Regions from separate parts of the Dyella sp. AD56 genome, predicted to be linked through region 3. Evidence: predicted binding sites of a transcription regulator. Region 3 holds the regulator's gene; each other region holds the start of a gene.
What was found. Region 3 encodes FliA, which starts transcription of late flagellar genes. Its sites were predicted from a motif close to TAAAGTTTNNCNNNCNNNGGCCGATAA; they were not measured.
Positions count from the first base shown of each region.

Region 1 (9,665 bases), on a different contig from region 3:
GGCAACACCGGAGACTGGCCCGTCATCAGCGACAGCAGCGCCGCGCCGCGAACTTCCTCGATCGGTTGTTGGCCGCGATATTTTTCCGGCAGATCGCTCACCCGCACTTCGCTGTGCGGATAGAGAATGGCCAGGCGCTCGACTAGGTTGTACAGCTCGCGCACATTGCCCGGCCATGCATAGCTATGCAGCGCGTTCATCGCACCGGCGCTGAAGCGCACGTTGGCCAGGCCGCGGCGCGACAGGCGCTGGTTGAACTCGCCCACCAGCTCCGACAGGTCGTCCAGATGATCGCGCAGCGCGGGCATCTCCAGCGGGAACACGCTGAGGCGATAGAACAGGTCTTCACGGAACTGGCCGTGAGAGATGGCGTCTTCAAGGTTACGGTGCGTGGCGGCGATGATGCGCACATCGCAGCGCTGTGTGCGATTGCTGCCCACGCGCTCGAACACGCGTTCCTGCAGCACACGCAGCAACTTCACCTGCATCGGCAAACTCATGTCGCCGATTTCGTCGAGGAACAGCGTGCCGCCCTCGGCCAACTCAAAACGGCCCTTGCGGGTACTGATCGCGCCGGTGAAGGCGCCCTTCTCGTGACCGAACAGTTCGCTTTCCAACAGTTCGGCTGGGATAGCGCCGCAATTGATGGCGACGAACGGCTTGTCGCGACGCGACGAACATTCGTGGATGCTGCGCGCCACCATTTCCTTGCCGGTGCCCGAATCGCCCAGCACCAACACGCTGGAATCGAACGGCGCCACCTGGCGTACCAGTGCGCTGACGCGGGCCATCGGGCCCGAGCTGCCTACCAGCCGGACTTCGGAGCGACGCGGCGACGCTGCCTGCGACCCGCGCATAGCTTCGGAGAGCTGCTCATAGCGCAGCGGAAATTCAATGATGCCGATGCGGCTTGCGTTCGCCGCCTTGTCCGCGCCAAGGCGGGACAACCATTCCGAATCAGCGGCCATCAACACCATGGCCTGGTGGGAAGCCTCACCCAATCGCGAGAACTGGCGCTCGGCTTCTACTTCATCCCGCACATTGCCCACATACACGGCACGCCATGCGTGCGTCGCCTCGTCCACCATCTCGCAATCTTCGCCACGCTGCGGGCGATAACCGAGAAATTCCAGCGCCGAAACGACCGACTCCGCCCTGCGGTGATCGGACTCGATCACCAGTACGTCGAACTTGCCCATGTGATGCTCTCGTGCGTGCTGCTTCATTGGTGACCCCCTGGATTGCACCTTCGTGCGTGACGACATTCCGTCGGCGTCCGCGAGGAGGGAGGAGCAAGAAGAGGGCCAGTCGGCACGAATTTTCGACACGAACTTGCAACGTGCGACTGCCGGTGAGCGTCACCTTGGCTGAACATCGCCGGGAAGCTTCCCAGCGATGGGCCACAGACCACTGAATCCACTAGGGAAAAATGACGCTACGCAATACTCGGGAAGGTGACCCTGTGCGGCACCTGTTCGAGATGTGCGTCAAAGAACTTTCGTGTCGGGTTTCAGTAGCGTGATATCGATCACATTTGATCTGTGATCCCGATCGAGGCTCTAGAAGGCCGTCTGTCGGCGCTCTGCCACTTTACGTCGATGATGGCGGAACACCAGCCGCTCAATCGCGTCACATGTGGCCTCGTCCATGGCCTCAAACACGGCAAAAATGTGATGTTCATCACACTCTTGTGCGTGTCGGGCCACCAGTTCGAGCGGCAATGCCAGGCATCCATCGAAGTGCAGCCGCACCATCGTGCGGTCTTGCCCTGCAGGCCAGATCGACAGGGGCAATAACGCGCCGATCGCGTTAAAGCTGACACGGGCACGGGGGGGCAATTCGGCCTTTTGCTGGAGAAGCTGATCCAGCATGGCCATCAGCACGTTCAGTTTGCTGTCGAGCCGCTGCATGTCCTGCGCGAGGGGATTCTCTTCGTCCGCTGGCTCGCTGCGACGTTCACTGAAGACGGCCAGGGTGCCCAGCACGCTGAGATTGCGGTCGCGCATGGCAGCGCGCTGCAGGTCGCCGGGAAGTTCAGCCAGCGCGGTGCAGCTGACGTGAAGGCCGTCGTCGTAGGTGACCCGTTCGGAGAATGCCTGCCAGGAAGCGTCTTGCATGATGCCCTCGTCACTGGCCGTCCGGATCGCGGCCGCCCGGGATTATGCGCGCTTCCACCACGCTGCCGCGCTTACTCGTGGCCCGCGTGCAGGTACGCGCTGAGTGCGCGATGGCGATGCTGATGTTCCTGAAGATCGGCGCCCAGGCGATCGCGCTGACCCCGGGCCAGCTCGCGCACTTCTTCGGTGTGGGCCAGCAGCGTCTTGAACAACGGCAACATCTCGGACTCCGTGGTGGAGAGCAAGGCGATCTGCTGGCTGCGTTCGGCTTCGAGAATCGCCACAGCCTCCCAGTCATCCCCACGGGCGGCGGCCAACATGCGTTCGCTCATAGCCAGCAGGGTCGCGTGCACGGCGTCCACCATGATCAGGCCGCCACGCTGGGCGCGCGGCTTTGCGCTGCCAGAAAATCGTCGCGGATCTGGCGCCAGGCATCGCGCACCGGCGTAAGCAGATCCACTACCTCGTCGATGGCCCGCTCGTCATTGTTGAGCTGGGCATGCAACAGGCGACGGCTGACATAGTCGTAAAGCGCATCCAACCGCCCCGCCAAAGGGCCGCCCTGCTCGTGGTCGAGGCTGCCGCGCAGTTCGCCGATGATGGCGTGCGCGCGGCCGAAGTGCGTGCCTTTGGCCGGCACATCGCCACGCCGGATGGCGCCGCGAGCCTGGGTGATGCGGTCGATCACGCCGTCGAACAGCATGCCGGTCAGTTGGTGACGATCGGCGCCTTCCACGCTGCCGCGCGCACTGGTGTCCTGATAGAGCGCACTGGCGTTGCGCATATAGCCGTAGGTCATGATCGCTTCCCCGCGTTCAGTTCTTCGAGCTGGAATTGTTCAGCTGTGCCAACGCCGTGGTCAGGTACGAGCTGGTGTTGTTGAGCGAGGACATCAGCGTGTCCAACGCCGTGTACTGCTGTTGCAACTGCGTCTGATAGGTCGCCATGCGATTGTTCAGCGCGGTCTGCTGCGTGCTCAGCTGCGTCAGCGTGTTGTTGAGGCTGTTCATCCGCGTACTGATGATGCCGCCCGTGGCGGTGTACGCGCTGATCGTGGTGCTGAGATTGGTTGCGTAGCCGTTGGCGCCGACGAAGAGGTTCTTCACCGCCGACGGGTTGTTCTGGAACGCCGTGGCGAGCTTGCCCGTGTCGAAGTTCAGCGTGCCGTCGGGGTTGCGCGTGATGCCAAGATTGGCCAGCGTACCGATGCTGTTGCCCTTCACCGCGCCGCTCAGCACAGAAGCGATGCCGCGCTGCACCGAGGTGAGCGTGGTGTCGCCCAGCAACGCACCCGCTGTGCCGCTGCTGGTGTCGTAGCTGGACAGCGAAGACACCGTGCTGGCGTAGCTGTTGTAGGCGTCGACCAGGCCCTGGATGGCGTTGGTCGCCGCCGTGTTGTCCTGCGCCACCGTCAGCGTGTTGGTGCCGGTACCGGTGAGGTTGAGCGTGACACCGTCCATCATGCCCGTGACGGTGTTGGTCGCACTGGAGACGGCAATGCCATCCACGGTGAGCTTGGCGTCCTGCGCCTCGTTGCTGCCCGCGGTGTTCAGCGTGGTCGCGAGGCTGGTAAGACCGGCGCTGCTGGTGGCATTGGCGGAAACGGTGAAGCCATTGGCCACGCCCGTCTTGCTCGAGCTCAGCATCAGCTGCTGGCCGTTCACGCCATTGACGATGGTCGCGGTCACGCCCGGATTGGTCGACGAGCCGTTGATCGCGGTGGCGATATCCGACAGCGTATTGGTGGCGGATACCGCCACGTTCATCGTGTTGGAGCCGATCGTGATGCTTAGCGTGCCCTGCCCTACCGCCGTGCCCGAGGCCACCGCGCTGCTCGCGCGCTTCTGCGCCGTGGCGAGCTGGCTCACCGCGATGGTGTAGGAGCCCGGGTGGGCGCTCGACATGGTGCTCGCGGTGCCGACGCTGCTGCTGGAACCTTGCGCCGTCAGCGTGGCGTTGTAGCTGCTGAAGGTGTTGACCGAGGTCAGCGTGGCCAGCGCCGTCTGGATGCCGCCCAGCGCTGAATTCAGTGAGGACAGGCCGGTGAGCAGGCTGTTGGTCTGCGTGGTGCGCGTGGTGATCTGCTGCTGCGAGGCCGCCTTGCGCGCATTCACCAGCGCGGTGACGATCGCGTTGACGTCCAGGCCCGAAGCGAGACCTGCCGAGCTGATGGTGGAGCTGCCGGAGCTGCCGCTCGACGACGTGCCACTGGTGGAACTGCCGCTAGTGGAACTGCCGCTGGAGGTACCGGACGTGCCGCTGCCCGAATTCGTGCTCGTGCCCAACTGGTTGAGCAGAGAGCTCAGGCTGCTGCCGCTAGTGCTGCTGGTGGTGGTCATCGCGCTGCCTTGTCAGTTTCCCGAAGTTGCCCCGCCGTGGCGGGAAGATTCGAGCCCCCGGCAAAACCTTCGCTCGCGAAGGCTTTGCCGGAAGCTCCCGAAACACCGGGCGGGCTGCGAGAGGCAACCCGCCGGGTGACAAAACCGGCCGCATGCGGACGCGACCCGGGAGAGTCGCGTCCTGGCCTGCGTCCGTTACTGCAACAGCTTCAGCACCTGCTGCGGGTTGGAGTTGGCCTGGGCCAACACCGAGATGCCCGCCTGCTGCAGCACACTCGCCTTGCTGAGGTTGGCCGTCTCCGCCGCGAAGTCGGCGTCGCGGATGGTCGACTGAGAAGCCTGCAGGTTGGTCGTCTGCGCCGCCACCGTGGAGATGGTCGACTGGAAACGGTTCTGCACGGCACCCAGCTGGGCGGCGAAATCGCTGACCGTCTTCAGCGCCACGTCGACGCGGGAGATCAGGTCGTTGGCCGAGTCCACCGACTGCACGTTGCCACCGGACAGCGAACCACCGGAGGAGGCCGTGCTGCCCACCGTGTAGGTCGCACCCGCGTTCACGTCCTTGGCATTGGCACCGATGATGTTGCCGCCCGTGTCGGCGATCTTCAGTGCGCCCGCCGAGTAGAAGTTGACGCCGTTGCCTGCACCGTTCACCGCAGCGGTGACACCGGTGATGCCAGCCGCATTGATCGCGTCGGACACGTCCTGCAGGCTCTTGGCGCCGCTGAGGTCGATCGACGTACCGTTGATGCTGAAGCCTTCGCCAGCCAGGCTCGGCAGGCCCGTCAGGCCACCGACAACACCTGTGGTGGTGGCATTGCCCGCAGCAGCCACGGTGGTCGGCATGCCCAGCGCGCTCGCCTGGGCGCCACCAACGGCCAGAGCCGTTGCACCGGCGTTGGCGATGTTGATTTCGCCACTCGCGCTGACGGTTGCCGTCACACCGGCGCCGCCGGCGGTCTGGATGGCCGCTGCCAACGTGGTGGAGTTGTAGGTACCTGCGGCCACCGCGCCTGCGCCGACGGTCAGATCACCGGCCTTCAGCGTGATGGTGCCGATGTCGCCCGAGGTCACTTCGGAAACCTGGCCCATGGCGCTCGACTTCACGCTGGTGCCGAGGCTCACGCTGATGGTCTGGCCGACGTTGGCGCCGATCTGGAAGCTCTTGGTCTTCATGGAGCCGTCCAGCACGTTCGAACCGTTGAACGTGGTCTGGTTGGCGATACGGGTGATTTCCGCCAGGCGCTGCTGCACTTCCTGGTCGATCGAGGAACGGTCAGCAGAGGTGTAGGTGCCGTTGGCCGACTGCACGGCCAGGTCGCGAATGGCCTGCAGGTTGGCGGTGACCTGATCCAGGGCCGAACCGGCAGTCTGCGCCAGGTTGATGGCGTCGCTGGCGTTGGAGCTGGCCTGCTGCAGGCCGCCGATCTGCGTGGTGTAGCGCTGGGAGATCGCGAAGCCGGCGGCGTTGTCGGCGGCGCTGTTGATCTTCATGCCCGACGACAGACGCTGCGTGGCCTGGGACAGGGCGCTCTGCGACTTGGTCAGGTTGTTCTGCGCGTTCAGCGACGAAATATTGGTGTTGATAACGAGAGACATTGGATTTCTCCTACGTAACCGATGATCGGTTTGGATTGGCGTTGTTCTTGCCGGCGGCCAGGTTCCATACGTGGGATGCCATCCGCCTCAGGGAGCTTTTCGGCCCGTCAAGAAATTACTTGAGCCGCCTCTCCCGCCAATTCGTGATGGAGCGCACTGGACAAGGGTTTTCGCCCCTTCCCGACCGGCCCATCACCACCGTCAACCTTGCGTAAGAACCTCCTCTCGTCATCGCGCCTTAGGGGCGTCGGTCTTGTGTTCCGCGTGCCATTACTTCAGATAATTGAACAGGCTCATCGACTTCACCTGCGCAAACATCTGCTGCGACGCCTGCAACGCCGTCTGCTGCAGCGACAGATTGCTGATCGCGGTGTACGCATCCGCACCCTGCACGTCCGACAGGGCAGACTGGTAGGTGACGTTGAGATCCTGGTACGCGCCCTGCTGCTGTTGCAGCGTGTTCAAGCGGCCGCCGATGGACACTTGCACCGAACTGATCGCCGACTGCGCCTGGTCGATGGATTCGATCTGCCGGCTCATCACGTTGGTGAGCTGCGTATCGCTCGAACCGCTCTGCAGCGCGCTGATCATGTTGTTGAGTGTGCTGAAGATGTCCTGCTGCCCACCCGTGCTCACCGACACCGTGTCGCCCGCTGCGGGCGTACCGCTCATGGCGATGTTCATGCCGTTGAAGCTGATCGAGCCACCATCCGTATAGGTGCCGCCCACCGGGTTGCCGCTGCTGTCGAGCACGGCGCTGCCGTTGGCATTGGTCGCCGTCCACGTACCGCCCGTACCGAAGGTGATGGTGTAACCACCGCCACTGGCGGCTTTGGTGCTGTTCCATGCCGACTGGTCGGTGACGCTATTCGTGCCCACGATCAGTGTGCCGGTGTTGGCGCCACCCGCACTGGCTTCGAACGAGCCGTTGCCGTTGGGAATGTTCATGAACAGACCCGAGCCCGGATCGCTGGTCGCCACCTGCATGCCCGAGCCCACCGCTGAAAGCTGCTGACCATCGTTGCCGCCGTAGGTCACCGCACCATTGACGCCCGCCTGAAACGGCGTCTTCGTCGTGCTGGTGCCGGCGAACAGGGCATTGCCGTTGCTGTCGGTGGTATTGGCCAGCTGCACGAGCTGGTCGTGGATCTGGCTGAGCTGGCTGGCGACGCTCTGGCGGTCAGAGGCGGACAGCGTGCCGTTCACTGCCTGCAAGGCCAGCGTACGCGCGTTGTCGAGCACGCTGTTCACCGAGCTCAGCGTGCTCGCCTCGGTATTCAGGCGCGTGGTCGCCGAATCGATGGTGCTCGAATACTGCGTATTCGCCGCGATAACGTGATTAAGGCTGACCACCTGGCCAGCGCCCGACGGATCGTCGGATGCCACGTTGATGCGATTGCCCGTGGACACCTGATTCTGAGTCGCCGCCAGCGCGCTCTGCTGGCTGATCATGGTGTTGAGCGACTGCTGGTACATCCAACTGGTTGAGAGACGCATGGTCGTAGCCCGTTCCTTGCTTAAGCCTGGATCGCCGAGATCAGGCTGCTGAAGATGCTTTGCGCGGTGGAGATCACCTGCGCGGAGGCCTGGTAAGCCTGCTGGTACTTGACCATGTTGGCGGCCTCCTCATCGAGGTTCACGCCGGACACGCTCTGCTGCGCCGACATGGCCTGGTTGTAGAGGCTGGTCTGCGTGGTGAGGTTGGTCGTGGCCTGGCTGCCCACTGTGCCAATGGAGGTGGTGAGCGTGCCGTACGCATCGATGATCGACTGCGTGCCGCCGTTCAACACCTTGGCGTTCGCCAAGCCAGCGAGCGCAAGCGCGTTGCTGGTGTCGTTGAGGCCATTGGTGTTCGCACCGACGGTGAACTTGTCGTTGGCGGCCGGCGTACCGGAAGGCGTTACGCTCCAGCCGTTCGCACTGATGGTCTGCCCCGGCGCATAGCTGCCGCTGGACAGCACATTGCCCGAGCTGTCGGTCACCTGATAGCTGGTGCCCGTTGGAAAGCTGACGGTAGCGCCGTTGAGCAGCGCCGCGTTGGTGGGGTCGGTCACCGTCACCGAGCCGATACTGCCGGTGCCGGTGTTGGTGGTCGCCGCCTTGGCGTTCAGCGCGGCGGCGGCAGCGATGCCACTGGGATCGGTCATGGTCAGCGTCAGGCCCGTCGAGGCCTGGCGTGTCGGTTGAATCTGGAAGGTATCGCCCGCCTGAGCGGCGCCCGAGAGGGAGAGCGTCATGCCAGCGGCGGAATAGGTGCCGTCCGGATTCGCCGTCATCGCCACGTTCTGCCCGCTTGTGGTCGCCATGCTCCACGCGCTGCCGTTGTAGCTCAGCACGTAATCCGAGCCGGTGAGCTGCGATGCGTTGCTGATGCTCGCGGATACGCTCCCCGTGCCCTTGTTGAGATTGCTCGGCAACACCGCAGGCGACGGCACGCTGAACATCGCGCCACCCTGCTTGCCGTTGAGATCCAGACCCTTCGATTGCTGCGTGTTGACGCTGGTAGAAAGCGCCACAGCGGCCTGGCCCAACTGGTTCTGCACGCCATCCAGCACATTGCTGCGGTAGTTCAGCAACGCGCCCAGCGTGCCGCCGCTCAGCTTGCTGCTGACCACGGTCCCGGTGCTATCGAGCACTTCGGTGCGCGATGCGTCGTACTGATTGTTGCCGGTCTGCAAGGCGTACGACTGATTACCGCTCACCAGTGCCTGACCGCTGGAGGCATACACGCTGATGGTGCCGTCGGTCTGCGTAAAGGCAGACACGCCAAGGTAGCCGGACAGTGTCTGCACCAAATTGTCGCGCTGGTCGAGCAGGTCGTTGGGCACGTTGTTGCCCGCCTCGTGAATCTTGGCGTTGACGTCCGCCAGGTTGCTCGACACGTTGTTGATGCTGTTGACGGTGGTCTTGATCTGCGCATTCACCTGGCTCTGCTGCGCAGCGAACTGCTGGCCCAGCGTGTTGAACACGCTGACCATCTGGCCCGCATTGCCCAGCAACGACTGGCGGCTGGACGCCACGCCCGGCGTATTGGCCACCGTGCTGAAGGCACCGTAGAACGTGTCCAGCGCACCCTGCAGGTTGCCGCTGGCACTCAAGGCGCCGTTGAGCGTCGTCGCCAGGCTATTGGTGGTGGTCGCGCCCTGCATGCTGGAGTTGGCAGTCCACAGCGCCGAGGTCAGGAAGTCGCTATAGGCGCGCTGCACCGCCTGCACGTTCACGCCGCTACCCGTGGTGTAGTTCCCGCCGCCCGTGGTGATGGCCTCCGTCTGCAGCACCGTCTGGCGGCTGTAGCCCGTCGTGTTGACGTTGGAGATGTTGTTGCCGACGGTGGTCAAGGCCACCTGTGCGGCGTTGAGCCCGGAGGCACCGATGCTAAGAAGATTGGACATAGGTCATTCCAGGACAGGTCACTCGGAGGAGTTCGGCGGGGCGGCCACATTCTTGAGGTCGCCCTGCCCGATGGCGTCGAGTGCTTGACGCATCTGCGGGCTGTTGGCGATCGCAATAATTTTTTGCGCATAGGACGGATCGGTGGCGTAACCGCCATTGACCAGCCCCTTGGCGAAACCGACCACGTCCTCGCCATGGTTGAGCGCCTTGGCGTAAC
Region 1 is NZ_NRDP01000002.1:8,195-17,859, forward strand. It holds gene DyAD56_RS02175 (sigma-54 dependent transcriptional regulator) at 1-1,199, opposite strand, end outside; gene DyAD56_RS02180 (PilZ domain-containing protein) at 1,560-2,117, opposite strand; gene DyAD56_RS02185 (flagellar protein FliT) at 2,189-2,482, opposite strand; gene fliS (flagellar export chaperone FliS) at 2,485-2,916, opposite strand; gene fliD (flagellar filament capping protein FliD) at 2,933-4,456, opposite strand; gene DyAD56_RS02200 (flagellin) at 4,652-6,055, opposite strand; gene flgL (flagellar hook-associated protein FlgL) at 6,326-7,552, opposite strand; gene flgK (flagellar hook-associated protein FlgK) at 7,573-9,447, opposite strand; gene flgJ (flagellar assembly peptidoglycan hydrolase FlgJ) at 9,466-9,665, opposite strand, start outside.
Region 1: the regulator FliA is predicted to act here: its motif matches at 6,152-6,178, upstream of DyAD56_RS02200 (flagellin).

Region 2 (9,665 bases), on a different contig from region 3:
GGCCGGTCTTGGCAATCCAGAGGGAAGAAAACATCGGTCACTCCTTGATTAAGCGGCAGCCTTAGTTGCCCTGAAGCAGCTTGAGGCTGGAATCGGCGTTGTCCTCGGAGGTCTTGATGGACTTCACCTGCATGTCGTACTGGCGCGAAAGCGCGATCATCTTCACCAGCTCGGACGACGGATTAACGTTGCTGCCTTCGAGTTCACCCGAATTGATGGTGACCGTGTCGTCGATGGCAGCGGTGCTGCCATCGCCCATGTGCATCAGGCCATCCGAGCCCTGCGTCATCTGCGTCACGTCCGGATTGACCAGCTTGATGCGGTCGATCTGCGACACGGAATTGGGGCCCTGCCCCTGTGGCACCGTGGAAATGGTGCCGTCGGAGCCGACGCTGATGTCTGTGGCTGGTGGGATGGTGATGGGCCCTGAACCGCCCATCACCGGATTGCCTTTCGAGTCTGTCAGCCCACCATCCGCGGTGAGCTGCAGATCACCCGCGCGGGTGTATGCCTCTGAACCGTCCGGCGACTGCACCGCGATGAAACCGTCGCCGCGCACCGAGATATCGAGCGCCCTGCCGGTATTGATCGGCGAACCCTGCCCGCTGCTCTGGCCGATGCCCTGCGCCACCGCGTTGATGCGCGCCGGCTGACCATCGCCCAGCACCGGCACGCTCTGGAACGCGGAGAGCTGGCTCTTGAAACCGACCGTGGAGGCGTTGGCCAGGTTGTGGCTCACTGCCTCCTGGGCGCGCATGATCTGCGTCGCCCCGGTCATCGCTACGTAGACGGAACGGTCCATGGCGATCTATTAACGAGAAACCGCGTTGAACAATGCCGACGCCAGCGTGTTGTCGGTCGACAGCACCTGCGCATTGGCCTGGTAGTCACGCTGCGCCTGGATCATGTCCACCAGCTGCGCCGTGGTATCGGCCGTGTTGGAGCTTTCAAGCGCACCCGACTGGATCGCGCCGAACTGACCCACGCTCGCCGTACCCATCACGGCCGGACCGGAATCGGTGCTGGCTGCCCACGTGGTATTGCCCATCTGGCGCAGGCCCTGCACGTTGGCAAAGTTGGCAATCGCCACCTGACCGATCTGCGTGCTCTGGTTGTTCGAGTAGTACGCCGTGATGACGCCCTTGCTATTGATGTCGATGCTCGACAACGTGCCTGCTTCGAAACCATTCTGCTGGATAGTGCCGGCCGAATAGTCCGTGCCGTACTGCGTGGTGTTGTTCACGTTGAGCGACAGCGTCATCGGCGACGAACCGTTGCCCAGATTCACCGTATTGAAGGCCAGCGTGCCGTTGGTCGGCGTAGCTAGCTTGCCGGTGGAATCAAAGGTCATCGGCTGCGTGCCGGCGTTCTGGCCGTCCACGTACAGATTGGCGTTCCAGGTGTTGGTGCCGGACTTCACGTAGTAAATCGTCGCTTGGTGCGAACCGCCCTGCGAGTCATACACGGTCACCGGCGAAGCGGCGTTGTAGCTGGTGGAATCCGTCGTGCTGAATGCGTTGGTCGGCACGGTGGCGCTGGCCGGCAAGTTAGACGTCATGGTGATGGTCGAGGTCGCCGTAGCGTTGCTCTGCGCCGTCACCCAATTGAAGTCCTTCAGCGTACTGGTATCAAAACCACCCGCGCCATTGGCCGCGTACATCTGCAGGCGCGAACCGTCCGGCGTGGTGACGTAGCCGCTCGGGTCTTTCTGGAAATCACCGGCACGCGTGTACTGCACACCACTGCCGTTGTTCACCACAAAGAAGCCGTTGCCGCTGATGGCGAGGTCCAGGCTGTTGTTGGTGGTCTGGATATCGCCTTGATTGAACTGCTGGGCCACGTCCTGCAGACGCACGCCGCTGCCCACCGCGGTGGAGTTGAGGTTGAGGCCAGTCACCGCGAAGACATCCGCGAACTCCGCGCGCGAACCCTTGAAGCCGGTGGTGTTGGCATTGGCGATGTTGTTGGCGATGACGTTGAGATCGGACTGGGCAGCGTTGATGCCGCTGAGCGCCGTATTAAGTGCCATGTTCGGTTCCTCGTGATGAGATGACGCTTAGCGCGTCAGAGAATCTGTGCCACCTGACTGAGCGGCACGCCGCCCACGCCCGATACCTGCAGGTACGTACCCAGCGAACTGCCGCCGTAACCCACAGCCGTCACCGTGCCGGCGACGTAGGTGTCCAGCGAGGTACTGCCACTGCCGGCCTGGATGGTGTACGTGCCTGCGGCGATGGCATTACCGTTATCGTCCTTGCCATCCCAACTGAACTGCGCAAGGCCAGTGTTCTGCGCGCCCAACGGAATATTGCGCACCACGTTGCCGCTGCCATCGACGATCTTCACGTTGACGGTGGTGGCGCTGGTGACGTTCACCGCTCCCTTCACCGCATCGGTACCGTCGAATGCGGCCGAGCTGCCTGGCACGAGCACCTCGCGATTCACCAGGTTCGACGAGCTGAGCACCTGCGAGGTCTGCATAGCCGTGTTGACGTTGCTGGCGAGCGACTGCAGATCGGTATCCAACTGCTGCGTCGCCGACAACTGGCTGAACTGCGCCATCTGCGAGACGAACTGCGAGTTGTCGACCGGGTTGGTCGGATCCTGCGCCTGCAACTGGGCCGTCATCAGCTTGAGGAAATCGGCCTGCGTCATCGTGCTCGACAGCGCCGAGTTCGCACTCGACGTGCTGCCCGAACTCGAACTGTTGCTGGACGTGTTGTTGGTAGTGCTGGGTATCGTAGACACGAGGGCTCCTCCCGGCTCACTTGCCGAGGTCGAGGGTCTTGATCATCAATTGCTTAGTGGTGTTCATCGCTTCGACGTTGTTCTGGTACGAACGCGACGCGGTGATCATGTTCACCAGCTCATCGATGGGATTGACGTTGCTGCCGTAGACGTAACCGTTGGCATCGGCCATGGGATTACCCGGCTCGTAGCGCGTCTGCACGTCGGCCTGGCTTTCGGTCACGCCCTGCACCTGCACGCCAACAGCGCTGTCGGCCTGCGAGTTCTTTGCGCCACCCACCGCCTTCTGCACGGCCGAGAACAGCGGTTCCTTCGCGCGGTACGCGCCTTCCGGCGTGCTCGACACGCTATCGGCATTGGCGAGGTTGCTCGCCACGGTATTCAAGCGCAGCGACTGCGCTGCCATACCCGAACCCGCGACATCGAAAATCTTGAACATAGACATCAGCCCTGGCCTCCTGTGATCGCCGTGCGCAGCATGTGGATCTGCGCCGTGATGAAGGAAAGGCTGGCCTGGTAATGCACGCCGTTGGCGGCGAAGTTGGCCTGCTCGACCTGCGTATCCACCGTATTGCCGTCCATCGACGGCTGCGTGGGCATGCGGTAAGCGAGTTGCTGCGCGGATTGCGCCTGCGGATCAATCTGTCCGGGCTGCGTGATGGTCATCGCCAGCGTGTTGCTGGTGCCACTCGCACTGGCCAACGCCTTCTTGAAGTCGACATCGCGCGCGAGATAGCCGGGCGTGTCGGCATTGGCCAGATTGCTGGACAACACTTCGCTGCGCTTCTGCCACGTATCGAGCGCCTGCGTGTGCAAACCGAACAGGTTGTCGTTGATGGAACTCATCGCTCACTCCTGCGGCGAGGGCCGCGGGATGACTTGAGCAAATTGCGTGCCACTGTTTGAGTGGTGCCTGGGAAGCCGCGTGGTTGTTGGGTTTGTTGCGTTTTTTGCGTGTGTCGCGAGATGGGTTTTACGTGGGGCTGTCGGAAAGTCGACGCGGGGTGTAGCGGGTTACTGACGGGGGTTTGGCGTTGGGGTGGTTGTTCACCGTGCCGCAGCAGCGAGCCTGCTCCCTCTCCCCTTTGGGGAGAGGGTTGGGGTGAGGGGTCAATCTCGCCTCACCGTTGTGATCGTCACCCCGGCGAAGGCCGGGATCCAGTGACCTTCCGCTTGGTTGTCGCGTCACGGCGACCTGGCCGCCTACGCGGCGGGCGTTTCGCCCTCCTACCGGAGGCCGAGTCACTTTTCTTTGCTTGCCCAAAGAAAAGTAACCCAGAGAAAGGGCACCCCCACTTGGCGCTGGCCGGTGAAGCCGGCCAGTTCGTGAGGGGTGGCCGGGCTTTTCGACAGGGCTTCCTGCCCTGGCGAAAAGGGATCGGCATCCTTGCCGATCCCCCTGCGGGCCTTTTCGTCCACCCCTCACCGCCGCACAGGGGGCCCGACGGTCAAAGGCGAAAGCGGACGGCTCGTGCAGCAGCGCTGCACATCGCATCGCGACAGGTCGCGTTGCTCCTGTCTTAGCGATCAAAGTCGAGGCAGAAGAGAAAGCAACGTAGCCCGGATGAAGCGCAGCGAGAATCCGGGAAGACTCGCGGAACCCTACTTCTAACCGACACCAACATGCGACGTCGTCAACAACACGTTGGGTCGCATCGCCACGCTCCGCGACGCGATGTGCAGCGCAGCGGCACGAGCCGTCGGCTCTAGCTCTTGATCTACCAGGTCCCCGTATGAGGCGGCGGGCGGGTGGAGAAAAGGCCCCGCAGGGGAATCGGCATGGATGCCGATTCCTTTTCGCCGGGGCAGGAGCCCCGTCGAAAAGCCCGGAACCCGACCGCGCACCTGGAGGGCCGCAGGCCCGAAAGGCGCCTCATCCGGGGTGCCCTTTCTTTGGGTTACTTTTCTTTACTCCGGGCATCCTGCCCTCCGCCCTTCGGGCCGGCTTCGCCGTTCGCACGCGCTCCTGCGCGTGCGTGGGCAAGCAAAGAAAAGTGACCCGGCCTCCGGCAGGAGGTCGGAACGCACGCCGCGTAGGCGGCCAGATCGCCGTATTGCTAAAACCAAACACTGAGGCTCTGGACCCCGGCCGGCGCCGGGGTGACGATTCTATCGAAACGCTAAGGCGAGCACCCACCCCTCACCCCAACCCTCTCCCCAAAGGGGGGAGGGAGAAAAGCAAAGAGCCAAGCACCGCTCCCAAAACTCAAAACTCCCCAAACCTCTCCGGCATTAAATCCAACACCGCCTGCGCCAACACATCCGGCTGAAACTTCGCCACAAAGCGATCCGCATTCACCTCGCGCACCATCGCCTCATTGAAAATTCCACTGATCGAACTGTGCAACACCACTTTCAGCGTCCGCAGCGCGAGCGTCTCGCGAATTGCGCGGGTCAACGCATAGCCATCCAGCCGCGGCATCTCGATGTCCGACACCACCAGCGTCACCCGCTCCTCGCCGGGCGATTCAGCGATGGCCTGCAGCCGCTCCAACGCTTCGCGCCCATCCGTCGCGACCACGCATTCCACATCCATCTGCCGGAACAGGTTCACCAGCTGATTGCGGGCAACCAGCGAGTCGTCCACCACCATCACGCGGCGCGGCTGCAGGTCGTGGACCCGGGCGATGCGCTGCATCGGGGCCGACAGCTCGGTGGGCGTGGCGTTGAGTGAGGCCAGTACATGCTCCACGTCCACCACCGCCACCAGCGCACCGTCCACGCGCGTTACCGCGTTGACGCGGCTGCCGAAGCCCAGCGCGGGCGCCGGCGCGGCGAGCGACTCGCCGTCGCACTGGACCAGCCGCTGCGGCTCGGCCACCAGAAAGCCCTGCACGCTGCGGCTGAACTCGGTGACCATCAGGTGCGCAGAAGTGACGTCGCGCAGCGAGGGGTACCCCAGCGCAACGGCCAGGTCGATGATGGGGATAGTGGTGCCGCGGTAATCGCAGCTACCGGCAATCAGGGGATGGGCGTCAGGCATGCGCTCCATCGGCGGGCGACGCATGACCTCGCGCACCTTGAATACGTTGATGCCAAACAGCTGCTCGTCGCCCATGCGAAACAGCAGTATGGCCACGCGGTTATGCCCCGCCAGCCGGGTCTGCTGCTCCACCTTGTCCATCCACGCGCTCATGCGGTTTCCTCGCGGCGGCCCAGCCGCCTTTACTCCCCGCGTATCGGCCGGGTCAGCCACGGCTTGAGCGCGGGATGGCCCTCATGGCACGTCGCTTGCTTCTCAAGTTCCGACGTTCGCCGCCGATGCCTGGGGCGACCCTTATAGGAAGGAACGATCCACCCATGAGTCTGATCTGGAGCCAGCATCTCGCCGATCTCGCCCGCGCCGCCGCCGCGGGTGACCGGGCGCAGGTCGCACAGCTATCGGCCCGGCACCCCCGCACAGCGCAGGCCTTGGCCCCGCTGCTGGCGGCTGTGTCCACTACGCGGCCACCGGTAGCCGTCGCCATGCAGACGATGGAACAACTGGGCCTGGTGCTCGGCGCGGCCCAACAATTGGCCCGCGAACAAGCGTCCATGCACAAGTCGGCACAGGAAAGCCGCGACGACGTCGGTCGTTTGACGGACGGCAGTGCCGGAATCTCGACATCACTGCAACAGATCGCCACCAGCCTGAGCTACGCGCGTCAGACTGGCGAAGGCAGCGAGCGCAGCGTGAGCGAGCTGGACGGTCAACTGCGCCTGCTGCGCACCGCTCTATCGGCCATGAATCGCAACCAGAGCAAGCTGGCCGAGCAAGTGGCGCAGATCCGCAAGCTCACCGGGGTGGTGCAGGAGATCGCCCACCAGACCAACCTGGTTGCCCTCAACGCGGCTATCGAGGCCGCCCGTGCGGGTGAAGCGGGTCGCGGCTTCGCCGTGGTGGCCGACGAGGTCAAGCAACTGGCTGAGAAGACCAGCCAGGCCACCGGCGAGATCGAACTGGTGACCGGCTCCATTGGGGAGTTCTCCCAACAGCTGGATGGCGACGTACAGCAAGGCCTGCAGCGCCTCGACCGCGCCCAGGGCGGCGTCAGCCAGACCGAAACCTCGCTGCATGACAGCAGCGAAGCGCTGCGCCAGATGGACGAGCGCATCGGCACCATGCATAAAAACCAGGACGCGCAGCACGCACGCGCCGTCGCCGCACAGGCCGCGCTGGGCGTATGGCACCGTCGCTCTGCCGAAACCACGCGCCAATCCGAAGCACTGAGCCGCGGCACCTTGCTCGGCCATCGCCTCGCTCTGGACTGGCTGGAGACTGAAACCGGTGAAGACCCGGCCAGCCTCAGCCTGACCGTGCGCGAAGCCGCGCAGGGTCTGCGCCAGGCTATGGAGCTGGCCCTGCAGGAACCGGCTGCGCTCGACCGCCGCTGGTTCGACACGCAGGCGCTCAGCCGCACGCTGGAACGCCTTACCGCCAGCCGCGGCAGCAACCCGGCGGCCAACGCACTTAGCGCCACGGGCACACGCTTGCGCGAACAAGGCACCGCCTTCGCCAGCTTGCTGTGCGATGGCCAAATCGATCAGGCAGGGCAGTTGATGCAGCAATTGGAGGGCGAGCGCGAAACCTTGCTCACCCAGCTCAACGCGTTGCTGGCCGACTTGTGAGCCGGCGCGTACTGGCCACCTTGCTGCTCAGCGCCCTCGTGCTGCCCGCCCATGCCGCGGAGCCGGCACAGGCGGCGCGTGCCAGTGCGGAGCAGTGGTTGCGCGGCCAGTACGAAACCCCAGGCAGCCGTGTCGTAGCCAAGGCCGCGGAACTGGATACGCGAACGCTGGAACTGGCGCCCTGCCCCGTGGCAACCAATGTCAGCCTGCAAGCCGGTGCGCGACTGATGCCGCGCATGACCGTACTGGTGCGATGCCCCGGCGCGGACGGCTGGACCCTGCATGTGCCGGTGCAACTGCAAGTTTTCCGTCAGGTGCTGGTGCTGGTGCGCCCCCTGCAGCGCGGCGACGGCGTACGCGCCGACGACGTGCGCACGGAGGAACGCGACATCACCCGCCTGGGCTATGGCTATGTGAGTGACATGGCGGACCTGGAAGGACGTACCCTTGCCCGCGCCCTGGGCGCCGGCAACGTCGTCACTCCGTCCGCCCTGGGGGGACGCAGCGCCGTGAAGGCGGGTGACCAGGTGCAACTGGTATCCCGGCTCAACGGTATCGAGGTTCGCGCCAGCGGCGTCGCGCTGGGTGGCGGGGACAGCGGTTCGCGCCTCAAGGTACGCAACGGCAGCTCGGGCAAAGTGATCGACGCCATGGTCATGGCACCCGGCGAGGTGCTCGCAGTTCCCTGAACCGACTCGCATAAACGATTAAAGTTTGCGGCCAGCCGGCCGATCCTGTCAGCAACAGGGCCAGCAATCCAAGAGAACGGACCCCATGAACACCACCATTTCCAACAACGGCTTGCCGAAGCTCCCCCAGCCCCCCACGGGCCAGGGCAGCAGCGCCACGCAGAGCCCCGCCAGCACAACGTCCAGCGACGCCACTGCCGGCAGCACGGGTACCACCGACCGCGTGCAGTTGACCGACTCCGCACGCGCCCTGCAGGAAGCAGCCCGCACCACCGACGGTGCCACCATGGACACGAAGAAAGTCGATCAGATCCGCCAGGCTCTCGCGAACGGCACCTACAAAGTGGACGCCGGCCGCATCGCCGACCGCATGATGTCGCTCGACAACCAGCTCAACGGCAAGTCATGAACCCGTCCCTGCAAGCCGAACTAGACCATGCCCTGACGGCCTCGGTCGAGGAGATGCGGCTGGCAGTGGGCGAATTGATGGACGCGCTTACCACCGAGCGCTCCGCCTTGGAAACAGCTGACGTCGACGCGCTCAACCACGCCGGCGCCAACAAGCACGAACTGATGGTGCGTCTGGAACAACTCGACGGCGAACGCGTGCAGTTGAGCCAAGGTGCACCGGAAGCCAGCCGCGTGCTGGCACCGAAGTGGCAAGAAGTTCTGCAGTCGCTACGTGCCTGTCAGCAGCTCAACCAGCGCAATGGCTACCTCGTGGGTATCCGTCTGCAGCAGGTGCGCAAGGCGCTGGCGGTACTTACCGGCAACGAGACGGAAGCAAGTGTGTACGGCCGCGCGGGTGACCTGCGCACGAGCCTGCGCTCGCAACCGCTGGCCGAGGCCTAAGCAAACATCAACATGCGCGCACGCCTCCACGTGTGCTCCAGTTTTGCCGGCGTCATTGCCGTCCCACTCAACCATCGTCCACACGTCGATCGATCATGAGCGAAGCCGCGGCCATCACCACAGCCCAGGACGTATCCACCGCCAGCGAACAACCGCTGCCAGTGATTCGCCTGCCCATGCTGGACAACCGGCGCGAGCTGTTCGCGTACGAGATCGTGTTCCAGGATGATGTCGAGAACGAAGACGTCCTTATGCGTCGCGCACTCGCCACCATCACGGACGGCGCCCTCGCCCGCCTCGTGCGTGGCAATCGCACCTTCCTCCGGCTCACGCACGAGCTGTTGATGGAAGAAACCGACGTGCTACAGCACCAGCCACGCTTCGGCGTGCTGCTCAAGCCCGAAGCGGCGACCGATCCCGCATTGGTCGAACGCCTGTCCCGCATGGCGCAGCGCGGTTGCCCGCTGATGCTCGATGCCGGCGACACGACACTGGAATTCAATCCCGCGGTCGAACCGCTACTGAAGATCGTGCAGTTCGTACGCCTGGATGCCAGCAAGCTCGATCCCGCAACACTGCGCTCGCGCAGCGAATACCTGCACGCGCGCGGCACCCACGTCGTCGCCGGCCAGGTAGACGACCACGACACCTATCACCGCTGCGAATCGCTGCCCTTGCAGGCGATCCAGGGCCAGTTCCTGCTCAAACCCGAACCGGTTGCCGTGCCTGTGTTGGCCGCGAGCCGCCTCAGCCTACTGCGCCTGATGA
Region 2 is NZ_NRDP01000002.1:21,417-31,081, forward strand. It holds gene flgG (flagellar basal-body rod protein FlgG) at 1-34, opposite strand, end outside; gene flgF (flagellar basal-body rod protein FlgF) at 62-802, opposite strand; gene flgE (flagellar hook protein FlgE) at 812-2,029, opposite strand; gene DyAD56_RS02250 (flagellar hook capping FlgD N-terminal domain-containing protein) at 2,065-2,748, opposite strand; gene flgC (flagellar basal body rod protein FlgC) at 2,765-3,193, opposite strand; gene flgB (flagellar basal body rod protein FlgB) at 3,193-3,594, opposite strand; gene DyAD56_RS23800 (hypothetical protein) at 3,991-4,167, opposite strand; gene DyAD56_RS02265 (chemotaxis protein) at 4,955-5,884, opposite strand; gene DyAD56_RS02270 (methyl-accepting chemotaxis protein) at 6,049-7,356, shown strand; gene flgA (flagellar basal body P-ring formation chaperone FlgA) at 7,353-8,045, shown strand; gene flgM (flagellar biosynthesis anti-sigma factor FlgM) at 8,131-8,454, shown strand; gene DyAD56_RS02285 (flagellar protein FlgN) at 8,451-8,897, shown strand; gene DyAD56_RS02290 (HDOD domain-containing protein) at 8,993-9,665, shown strand, end outside.
Region 2: the regulator FliA is predicted to act here: its motif matches at 5,925-5,951, upstream of DyAD56_RS02265 (chemotaxis protein).

Region 3 (9,665 bases):
CGTCGAGCACGGAGGCGCGTCGGCGCCACCGCGTCCATTTGCTCTCGTGACTATCGAGTGCTTCCACCACCGTCACGATGGTCCGCTTCACCGATGTCTGCTGCGCGGCGTTGATGGCGCCAGCGGTAAGGTCGACGCGGGCCAGCTGCAGCGCTGGCAGCAACACGGCATCGCAGTAAGCGGCGAAGCTTTTGCGTTTCAGGAACTCGCGTGCCTCGCTGATGATCTCCCCGGCGTCGCCAGACAACGCGCGCTGGTACACGCGCTGCGGCATGGTGAGCGCCGGCGCGTCGCCCAGCAGAATGTTGAGCAGGTCCAGCGCTTTCACGTGGCGTCCCGCCACTACCAGGCACAGCGTGAGCGGCGTGGACATCAGCAGACCCACCGGACCCCACAGCCAGCTCCAGAAAATGGCCGCCACTACCACCGCCAACGGCGAAAGACCCGTCGTGTGTCCGTAGAGAAACGGCTCGATGAGCTGGGATACCACGATCTCCACCACGAGATAGAGCACCACCGTCATCACCAGCAGCGACCAGCCGGGCGACACCGCTGCCGCAAACAGGCAGACCAGCGCCGCCACCATCCACACGCCGATGTAAGGCACGAAACGCAACGCTGCCGTCAGCGCTCCCCACAGCGGCGCACTAGGAACGCCGATCACCGTCAGGCCGAGCCAGATCGCCACGCCGACGCTGAAATTGACCGAGAAAGTAGAAATAAAGAAACGCGACAATCGCTCGCCCGCATCGTTGATAGCGGCCGTTGTCGCGCGCAGATCGGTGCCACCCGCCAAACGGATGAAGCGATCACGTAGGGATTCGTGCTCCAGCAGCACGAAAATCAGCACCACCAGCACGATGCCCGCGGTTTCCACCGGCACCCACGCGGTGGACAGCAAACGAGTGACGAGTCCGATCGGCGTGGATGGAACCTTGACAGACGGCTGCGCACCCTTTGATTCGGCTGGGGCATTGGTGAGGTAAGGCGGCGCAACGAAAGGCGACGCGGTCGTGCCAGCCTGCGCAGGCGCCGTGCCCTGCCCCGTGTTGTCCATCACCTTGCCCAACTCACCCTGCAGCAGATCCAATCGGCCAAGCGTTTCTTCGCGCAGCGATTGCACCTTGGTGCGGATAGTCACCTCGTACTGCGGCAGGCTGCGTGCCACGTGGACCACCTGCGTACCCATCATCGTGGCCAGGCCGCTGACCACGACGACCAACGCCACCACGGCGATAAGCACTGACGTGGTGTGTCCCAAACCGACGCGCCGGTACAAGCGCACCCAAGGCGCCATCAGCAGGCTGAGAAATAATGCGAGAACGATCGGGACCAATACCTCTCGCCCGAAATAAAGCAGCGCCAGCACGCAGGCCGCGGCGATGATGACGACCGCGCGTTGACTCGCCGACGCAACCGGCAATACAGGGTCTTGCGACGACATGGGCCGGTCTCCTCTCCACCATGGACTGGACCGGGGGCAACCATGTTGCCCCCGGTGTCGCAAGGATAGCCGCGACCGGCGCCGGAAAGGTCAGGCCGCTTCGTGCTCCAGCGGCAGGCGACATAGACGGCGTACGTCAAGAAGTGCCACAAAGCCGCCCTGCGAGGGCAATACGCCGTTCACGGGATCGTCATCGCGCGCTGAACCGCCAGGCAGCGGCGGCGCGATGTCATTGGCGGCAGCCGACAACAGGTCACCGATGGCGTCCACGCGGATGCCCACCAGATGCACGCCGTACGAAAGCATCACCTGGCGCACCTGGAACGGATCGGCACGCCCTTCCTCGGACAAGCCAAGGCGGCGACGGCCATCCAGCACGGGCACGATGCGGCCACGCAGATGCCGGATACCCAGCAGATCGGAAGCTGAGCCCGGCACAGGCGTCAGCTCGCCATCGCGGAGCACTTCGCTTACCTGTGTCAGGGGTGCGGCATACATCTGCCCACCGATGCGGAAAGACAGCCAGTCTTGAGTGTTCCGGGTCATGGCAGCGACTCCCCTGTGGTGACCTTGACGGTCGGTACTTCAAGCATGCAATTCATGGACCATGCTCCGGCGAGGTCACGCGGGCGGCGCCGACAGTGATAGCGCCGGCCGCCATATCGGGTATGGGAGCCTGCGGCGCCAGCTCCGGTTTGGCGTCGCCGTCCTGTTGGGCGGTGTGCGTGGGTCGGGCCAGGATCACCTTGTTCACCGGCACGGCATCGATCGGCCGAGGCGCGACCACTTCGATGGTTGGCACCGCCCCAGGGACGTTCGCGGCGGGCGTCGCACTCGTCAGCACAGGCGCCGTCACCGCCGCAGCAACCGATGCGGCGGATGCCGGTGCGGCGGCATTGTCGACCGTCAACTGACCCGCGTTCTGCGCATCGTTGTAGAAGCGCTTCGGCGCGTTGTCTTCGCTCAGCACCACGATAAGCACGCGTCGATTGTGGTTACGGCCGTCTTCGGTTCCATTGTCGGCAGTAGGACGGAATTCGCCCCAGCCCATGATGCCCAGGCGCGAAGGCTCCACGCCCTGCTCCGAGAACAGGCGCGCCACGCTTGCTGCACGCGCAGCGGACAGCTCCCAGTTCGACGGATACAGCGAGGTGTTGATCGGACGATCGTCCGTGTAACCCTCTACGCGTACGGGATTGGGAAACGGCTTGAGGATGGACGCCATGTTGTCCAGCGCATCCATCGCCTCCGGTGAAAGCTTGGCGGCGCCGCTCTGGAAGAGGATGTCAGTGCGCAGCTCTATCTCCAACCACGAGGTGGTCTTGCGCACGATTACCATCTTCTTGTCGATCAGCGGCTGCAACGCGCGCTGCACCTGATCGCGGATCACTTCCAGGTTGCGCCTTTCATCGCTCTGCGACGCCGAACGCATATCGCTCGCGCGGACGAGCTGCGGGCGCGCAGGAATCGGCACGCTCACCGGCGTGGTCGCCGCGCCGGGCTGCGTTTGTGGCGAGGCGATAGCCGGATCGACGTTGTGCGGCTGCGCGCGCGTCTGCGGCATCGGAGCAATCACGTGGCTGGAGCCGTTGAACGCCTCGATGATGGAGTTGGACATCACGCGGTACTTGCCTTCGTTCACCACCGACACCGCGTACATCACCACGAAAAAGGCGAGCAGCAACGTCATCAGGTCGGCATAGGGGATGGCCCATGCCTCGTGATTGACGTGATCTTCGTGATGTTTTTTCTTCCTGGCCACGATGCTCGCCCCGGTTACGCCAGGTAACCCTGAAGCTTGGCTTCGATCTGGCGCGGGTTCGCGCCTTCGGCGATCGACACCAGGCCCTCGATCAGGATTTCGCGCATCTGCGTCTGCTTGTGGATCAAACTCTTCAAGCGGGCAGCCATCGGCAACATCCACAAGTTGGCCAGAGCCACGCCGTAGATGGTGGCGACGAAGGCGGCGGCGATGCCGTGACCGAGCTTGCTGGGGTCGGCAAGGTTCTGCATCACCGCCATCAGGCCCATCACGGCGCCGATGATGCCCATGGTGGGCGAGAAGATGCCGGCGCTCTCGAACACCTTGGCGGCGACAAGGTCATGGTGTTCGCGCGCACCCACTTCCACTTCCAGCACACCGCGGATGGCGTCCGGCTCGCTGCCGTCGACCAGCAACTGCAGGCCCTTGCGCGTAAAGGTGTCGTTTTCCGAATCGATCTGCGGCTCCAGGCCCAGCAAGCCTTGGCGGCGTGAAATTTCGCTCCAGCCGACAATGCGGCTGATCAGGTCCGATGGCTGGTGCTGCGGTGGCTTGTACACCAGCGGGAACATCGCGATGGCGTGTTTGAGCACCTTGCCGGAGTTCTGCACCAGCAACGCCGCGATGGTGCCGAGAAACACGATGACGAACGCGGCGGGATTCCACAGCGCTTCCACGCTGGAACCCTTGAGGATGGTGCCGACGATCACGACCACGAAGGCCAGGATCGTACCGATGAGACTTACCAGGTCCATGTCAGGTCGCTACACGAAGATTGGGGAGGAGTTGGCCGTCGCTGCCGGACAAACCGGCAAGATCCATCACCAGCGCCAGACGGCCATCGCCGGTAACGGTCGCGCCTGCTACGGCAGGCACGCCTTCAAACAGGGGGCCAAGCGGTTTCACCATCACGTCTTCACGGCCCAGCACCTCATGCACCAGGCAGCCCAGACGCATATGGCCGATATGCAGCACCACCACGTGGCGTCCCGCAGGCCCATCCACACCGATCCAGCCGCCGAGATCCGCCAGCGCCAGCGCGCGACCACGGTGCGAGGCCACGGCGCGGCCATCGAGTTGTTGTTGCTGACCCGCGGCGAGTTCGAACACCTCGTCCACGTTGCTCAACGGCAGCGCCAGCAGGCGCGCGCCCACGCGCACCATCAGCACGCGCTGGATCGCCAGCGTCAGCGGCACGGCCAGTTCCAGCGCGCTGCCCTTGCCGAGCTGCGAGCGCACCGACAGCGTGCCGCCCAGCTCGACCACGCGCGTCTTCACCACGTCCATGCCCACGCCGCGCCCCGAGATGTCGGAGACCGTGGCCGCCGTGCTGAAGCCAGGGCGGAAGATCAGCTCATAGCATTCGTTCTCGGACAGGCGTGATGCTTGCGCCTCATCGATCACGCCCTTCTCCACCGCCTTGCGGCGCAGGATCTCGGGGTTCATGCCGCGTCCGTCGTCAGACACGGTGATGATGATGCGCTCGCCCCGCTGGCTCGCACCCAGCGTTACCGTACCCTTGCGCGACTTGCCGGCGCGCTCGCGCTCGTCCGGCATTTCCAGGCCATGATCAAGCGCGTTGCGGATCAAGTGCACCATGGGATCAGCCAACGCTTCGACCAGACTGCGGTCGAGGTCGGTGCCCTCACCTTCCTGCACCAGTTCCACTTCCTTGCCCAACTGACGCGACAGGTCGCGCACGATGCGGGGAAAGCGCTGAAACAGTCGACTCACCGGCTGCATACGCATGCCGAGTACGGCGTTCTGCAAGGCATCGGCGACGCGATCGAGTTCGCTGGCAGCCAGCTCCAGTGTTTCGTCGCCGGTCTTTGCCGCCAGGCTCAACAATCGGTTGCGCACCAACACCAACTCGCCGGCGCGATGAACCAGCGCATCAAGGCGCGCCGTGTCCACACGAACGGTGTTTTCAGGTGCGGGCGCCGCGTGCTTTGCCGCCGGAGCCGCGGGCGCGGCTACTGGCGCAGCGACCGGTACGGAAACGTTCGTCCCGGGAATACCGCCCTTGCCGTGAAGATTGTCCAGCAACGACTCGAACTCGTCGTCAGAAATCGCTCCGGATACGGCAGCCGGCAACGCGACTGCTGTTGCGCCCGGTGCAGAGCCTGAGCCATGCAGGTTGTCCAGCAGGGCTTCAAACTCGTCGTCACTGATGCTGCCGGACGCCGTCGGCGACGCCGCAGGCGCGCCTGGCGCACCGCCCGTGCCGTAAAGGCTGTCGAGTAGCGCTTCAAATTCGGAATCGTCGATGCTGCCATCGGCCGGCGGCGGCGCCACAGGCTTCGGCGGCGGTGCTGCCGGCGCAGCGGCCGGACCAGGCATCAAGCGTTGCAGCAGCGCTCGCGGCGGCATCGTCATCGCGCTGCCGCCGGCCAGTGCCGCCATCATGTCGTTGAGCAGGTCCAGCGCTTCCAGCAGCGCGTCCATACGGTTGGCGTCGAGCAGCAACTGCCCGTTGCGCGCCACATTGAGCAGGTCTTCGGCGTGATGGCACAACTGCACCATCGGCTCGATGGCAAGAAAGCCCGCGCCACCCTTTACCGTGTGGAACGCGCGGAACACGGCGTTCAACAGATCGGCATCGCGCGGCGCGGCTTCAAGCCCAATCAACTGCTCACCCAGGCGCTGCACGAGTTCCCCGGCTTCCACCAGGAAATCGTTGCGCAGCTCGCTGTCAAACGAAGGGTCCATCGATCAGAACCCAAATTCGCTCAACAAGCGATCCGCTTCGTCCTGGCTGGTGACCTTGACCGGGCCCGCCGCCGCTTCGCCGGACGCCAGTGCGCCGGTGAGGCTCACCAGTTCCAGCAGCGAGTTCTCGACGCTGCCGATGAAGTTCACGACCTTCTTGATGCGCTGGCCCGAAAGATCCTGCCACGACTGCGCCACCACGAAGTCGGCAAGACCGTCGCGGCACGCATTCGCGAACGACTGCGACTGCTTTGCCAGCACATGCGCCACGTCGCCTTCAGACGTACCGTCGATCACTGCGCCGGCGTTTTCGGCCAGCGATTCAGCCTGCGGACGCATGCGCTCGACGAAATCGAGCGAGCGGTGCGCGGCCTGCGAGCTCATTTCCAGCACGTCTTCCAGATGCTTGCGCGCATCGGCGACGCTGCCCGGCACGCCTTCCTGCGCCAAGTCGCCGCCAAGGCGGCGCACGGCATCGTGCAGGTCACGTGCAAGCAAGCCCAGCGCACGGAACACACGCTGTTCGCGCTCACGCACCAGCACATCGAGCGCCTGCTCGAAAGCGGCGCCATTCGGGCTGTTCAGCAGGTCGTGAAGCTCTTGCGGCATCGCTTCGCCGGCCATCAGAGAGACTTGTGCGTTCATGCGCTCGCTCCGCTGGCGGCCAGGCGTTCGAAGATCTTGCCGAGTTTTTCCTGCAGGGTGACGGCAGTGAACGGCTTGACGATGTAGCCGTTCACGCCTGCCTGTGCGGCGGCGATGATCTGGTCGCGGTTGTTCTCGGCGGTCACCATCAGTACCGGCAGGCCCTTCAGCGCGGGCTCGGCGCGAATGGCGCGCAGCAGGTCGATGCCCGTCATATTGGGCATGTTCCAGTCGGTCACCACCATGTCGAAGGCGTTGTTGCGCAACATGGTGAGCGCGTTCTCGCCGTCGTCGGCTTCCTGGATCAGCCCGTTGCTGAAACCCAGCTCGACCAGCAGGTTGCGAACGATGCGCCGCATGGTGGAGAAGTCGTCCACCACGAGGATCTTCATATTCTTGTCCAAACGCTTTCTCCGCTGCGCGTGTGTATGACTTGAGTTGAAACAGGGACGAGGGACAAGTTGCGAGGGCGCAACAACCGAGCGTTTGCTCGACCCTTCACGGCGCAGCGACCGTTGGGATGTGCGTCCTCGTTATCCGCCCTTCGCCCCTTTTCGTTTTCCTGCCTGTCTTTCCTGCCCCTCATGCCAGCCGGTCATGCGCGCCCTTAGACGCACAATGGCCTGGCCGTGGATCTGGCAGACGCGTGACTCGGTTACCCCGAGCACCGCGCCGATCTCCTTGAGGTTCAGCTCTTCCTCGTAATACAGGGACATCACCAACTGCTCGCGTTCGGGCAGGCCGCCAATGGCCTCCACCAACGCCTCGCGCATACCTTCGTGCTCGACGCTATCGGCGGGGCTCAGGCTGTCGCCATCGGCCACGTCGAACGCCGCGCCACCATCCGCATCGTCCGGTGCGGAAAGGCTGAGCAAGCGCGCACTCGCCGCGTCCGCCAGCACCTGGTGATATTCCTCGGCACCCATGCCCAGCCGCCGCATCACTTCGACGTCCTCGGCATCCGCACCGGTTTCAATTTCAATCTGACGTACGACCTCCGCCATCTCGCGCACTTTTCGATGCACCGACCGTGGGGTCCAGTCGGTACGCCGCAACTCATCGAGCATCGCGCCACGGATGCGGATACCCGCAAACGTTTCGAAGCTCGCATTTTTGCCGGTGGTGAAATTGCGCGCGGCCTCCAGCAAACCGATCATGCCGGCCTGGATCAGGTCGCTGACGTCCACGCTGGGCGGCAGGCGGCCCATCAAGTGATAGGCGATCCTTCGCACCAGGGGAGCGTGCTGGCGAACCAGTTCGTCGGCACTCTGCTTTTGCAGTTGCAGATATTCGGAAGCCACACTCATGTCACCACCCCGTCGCTACTGCGGCCTGCCTGCTGAAAAAGGCGATGCGATCCAGGCCCAGTCGCTCGGGTTCACCCCATGTATCGACCGCACCCGCCAATTGCTTGAATGCCAGCCCCGAGCGGCTCGACGGCCACAGATCCACCACCGCGCTCTGGCGCTTGATGGCCTGCTTGAGCCGTTCGTCGTGCGGGACATGGCCCATGAACTCCAACGCCACGTCGAGGAAGCGATCGCAAACCCTTGCGAGTTTCTGATGCAACTGCTTGGCTTCGCCGACGTTGCGAACCATGTTCGCGACCATACGGAAGCGGCGTACGCCAAAGTCCCGGCTCAGTACCTTGAGCAAGGCGTACGCGTCGGTCAGTGAGGCCGGCTCGTCGCATACCACCACCACCACATCGTCCGCCGCGGCGGCGAACATCGCCACGTTGTCGGAAAGCCCTGCGGCCGTATCCACCAGCAGATAGTCCGGCGGCGACACGAGGTCGTCGAAGGCGCGGATCACCGCGGCGTGCTCGCCCGAGCCCAACTGCGCAAGGCGGCGCGTGCCCGAACCGGCCGGCACCACCTTCAAGCCGTGCGGCGCGTTCATCAGCAGGTCTTCGATGCTGCACGTGCCATCGAGTAGGTGGCCGACGTGGCGCGTGGGCGTAAGGCCCAGCAACACGTCGATGTTGGCCAGGCTCATGTCCGCGTCGAGCAGGATCACCTTGTGACCCTCCTTCGCCAGCGCCATGCCCAGATTCACTGACACCGTGGTCTTGCCCACGCCACCCTTGCCCCCGGCCACTGCGATAGCGCGGCAGCGCTTGCGCGGCGCGGCGCCACTGAGTCCGTACGCCTGATCCTGCACCGGCATCTGTCGTCCTTGTCGTTCGGTCAGCGCACGCAGCATGCTCTCCAGCCCCATCGCCTGATTCATTGCGAAAACACCGTTCATGCGCTCGCCACCGCCAGTCCGAAACGATCCGCCATCACCGCGTCATCCGCGGGGGCGTTACCCTTGAGTGCTTGCGCGGCACGGCACACCAGCACGCGCGCGTCGGCCGTGGCGATGTCCTCCGGCACACGCTGGCCATCCGTTACATAGTCCAGCGCCAGCCGATGCCGGATCAGCACCGACAGCGCACCGCCGAGGCTCGGCGCCTCATCGAGCTTGGTCAGGATGCAGGCATTGGGCTGCACCGGCAGGTAGGCGCGTACGGCCTCGTCCAGTGACGATGCATGCGCGTTCGCCGCGAGTACCAGGCAGGCGCGCAGGTCGCCGCCATTGCGCAGCACGTCCAGTTGTTCGGCCAGTCGCGGATCGCCACCGGCCAGGCCGGCGGTATCCACCAATACGGTGTGATGGCCACGCAACAGTTCCAGCACGTGGCGTAGGCTGTCGGCGTCATAGGCGGGATACACACGCACGCCGAGCAGGCAGCCGTAGTGCTCCAACTGCGCCGCCGCGCCGATGCGGTAGTGATCCGTGCTGACCAGCGCGACTTGCGATGCGCCGTGACGCATCACCGCGCGTGCGGCTAGCTTGGCGATGGTGGTGGTCTTGCCCACGCCGGTCGAGCCGACCAGCGCGGTGACACCGCGACGCTCTGCATGGTCCCGCGGACCAATGGCCAAGCTGCGACTCAACACGCCCAGCGGCAGGTAACGCGCCTGTTCGGCATTGATATCCGCCGGCAGTTCGTCGACCAACTGGCGCGCCACGTCCGGCTCGATGCCGAGGCGGGTCATTTCGCGCAACACGCGAGCGCGCATCGGCTGACGGCGCTCCATATCGTTCCAGATCAGGCTG
Region 3 is NZ_NRDP01000025.1:8,595-18,259, reverse strand. It holds gene DyAD56_RS16205 (AI-2E family transporter) at 1-1,444, opposite strand, end outside; gene DyAD56_RS16200 (chemotaxis protein CheW) at 1,535-1,990, opposite strand; gene motD (flagellar motor protein MotD) at 2,043-3,206, opposite strand; gene DyAD56_RS16190 (flagellar motor protein) at 3,221-3,961, opposite strand; gene DyAD56_RS16185 (chemotaxis protein CheA) at 3,963-5,915, opposite strand; gene DyAD56_RS16180 (protein phosphatase CheZ) at 5,919-6,560, opposite strand; gene cheY (chemotaxis response regulator CheY) at 6,557-6,964, opposite strand; gene DyAD56_RS16170 (RNA polymerase sigma factor FliA) at 7,094-7,867, opposite strand; gene DyAD56_RS16165 (P-loop NTPase) at 7,869-8,792, opposite strand; gene flhF (flagellar biosynthesis protein FlhF) at 8,807-9,665, opposite strand, start outside.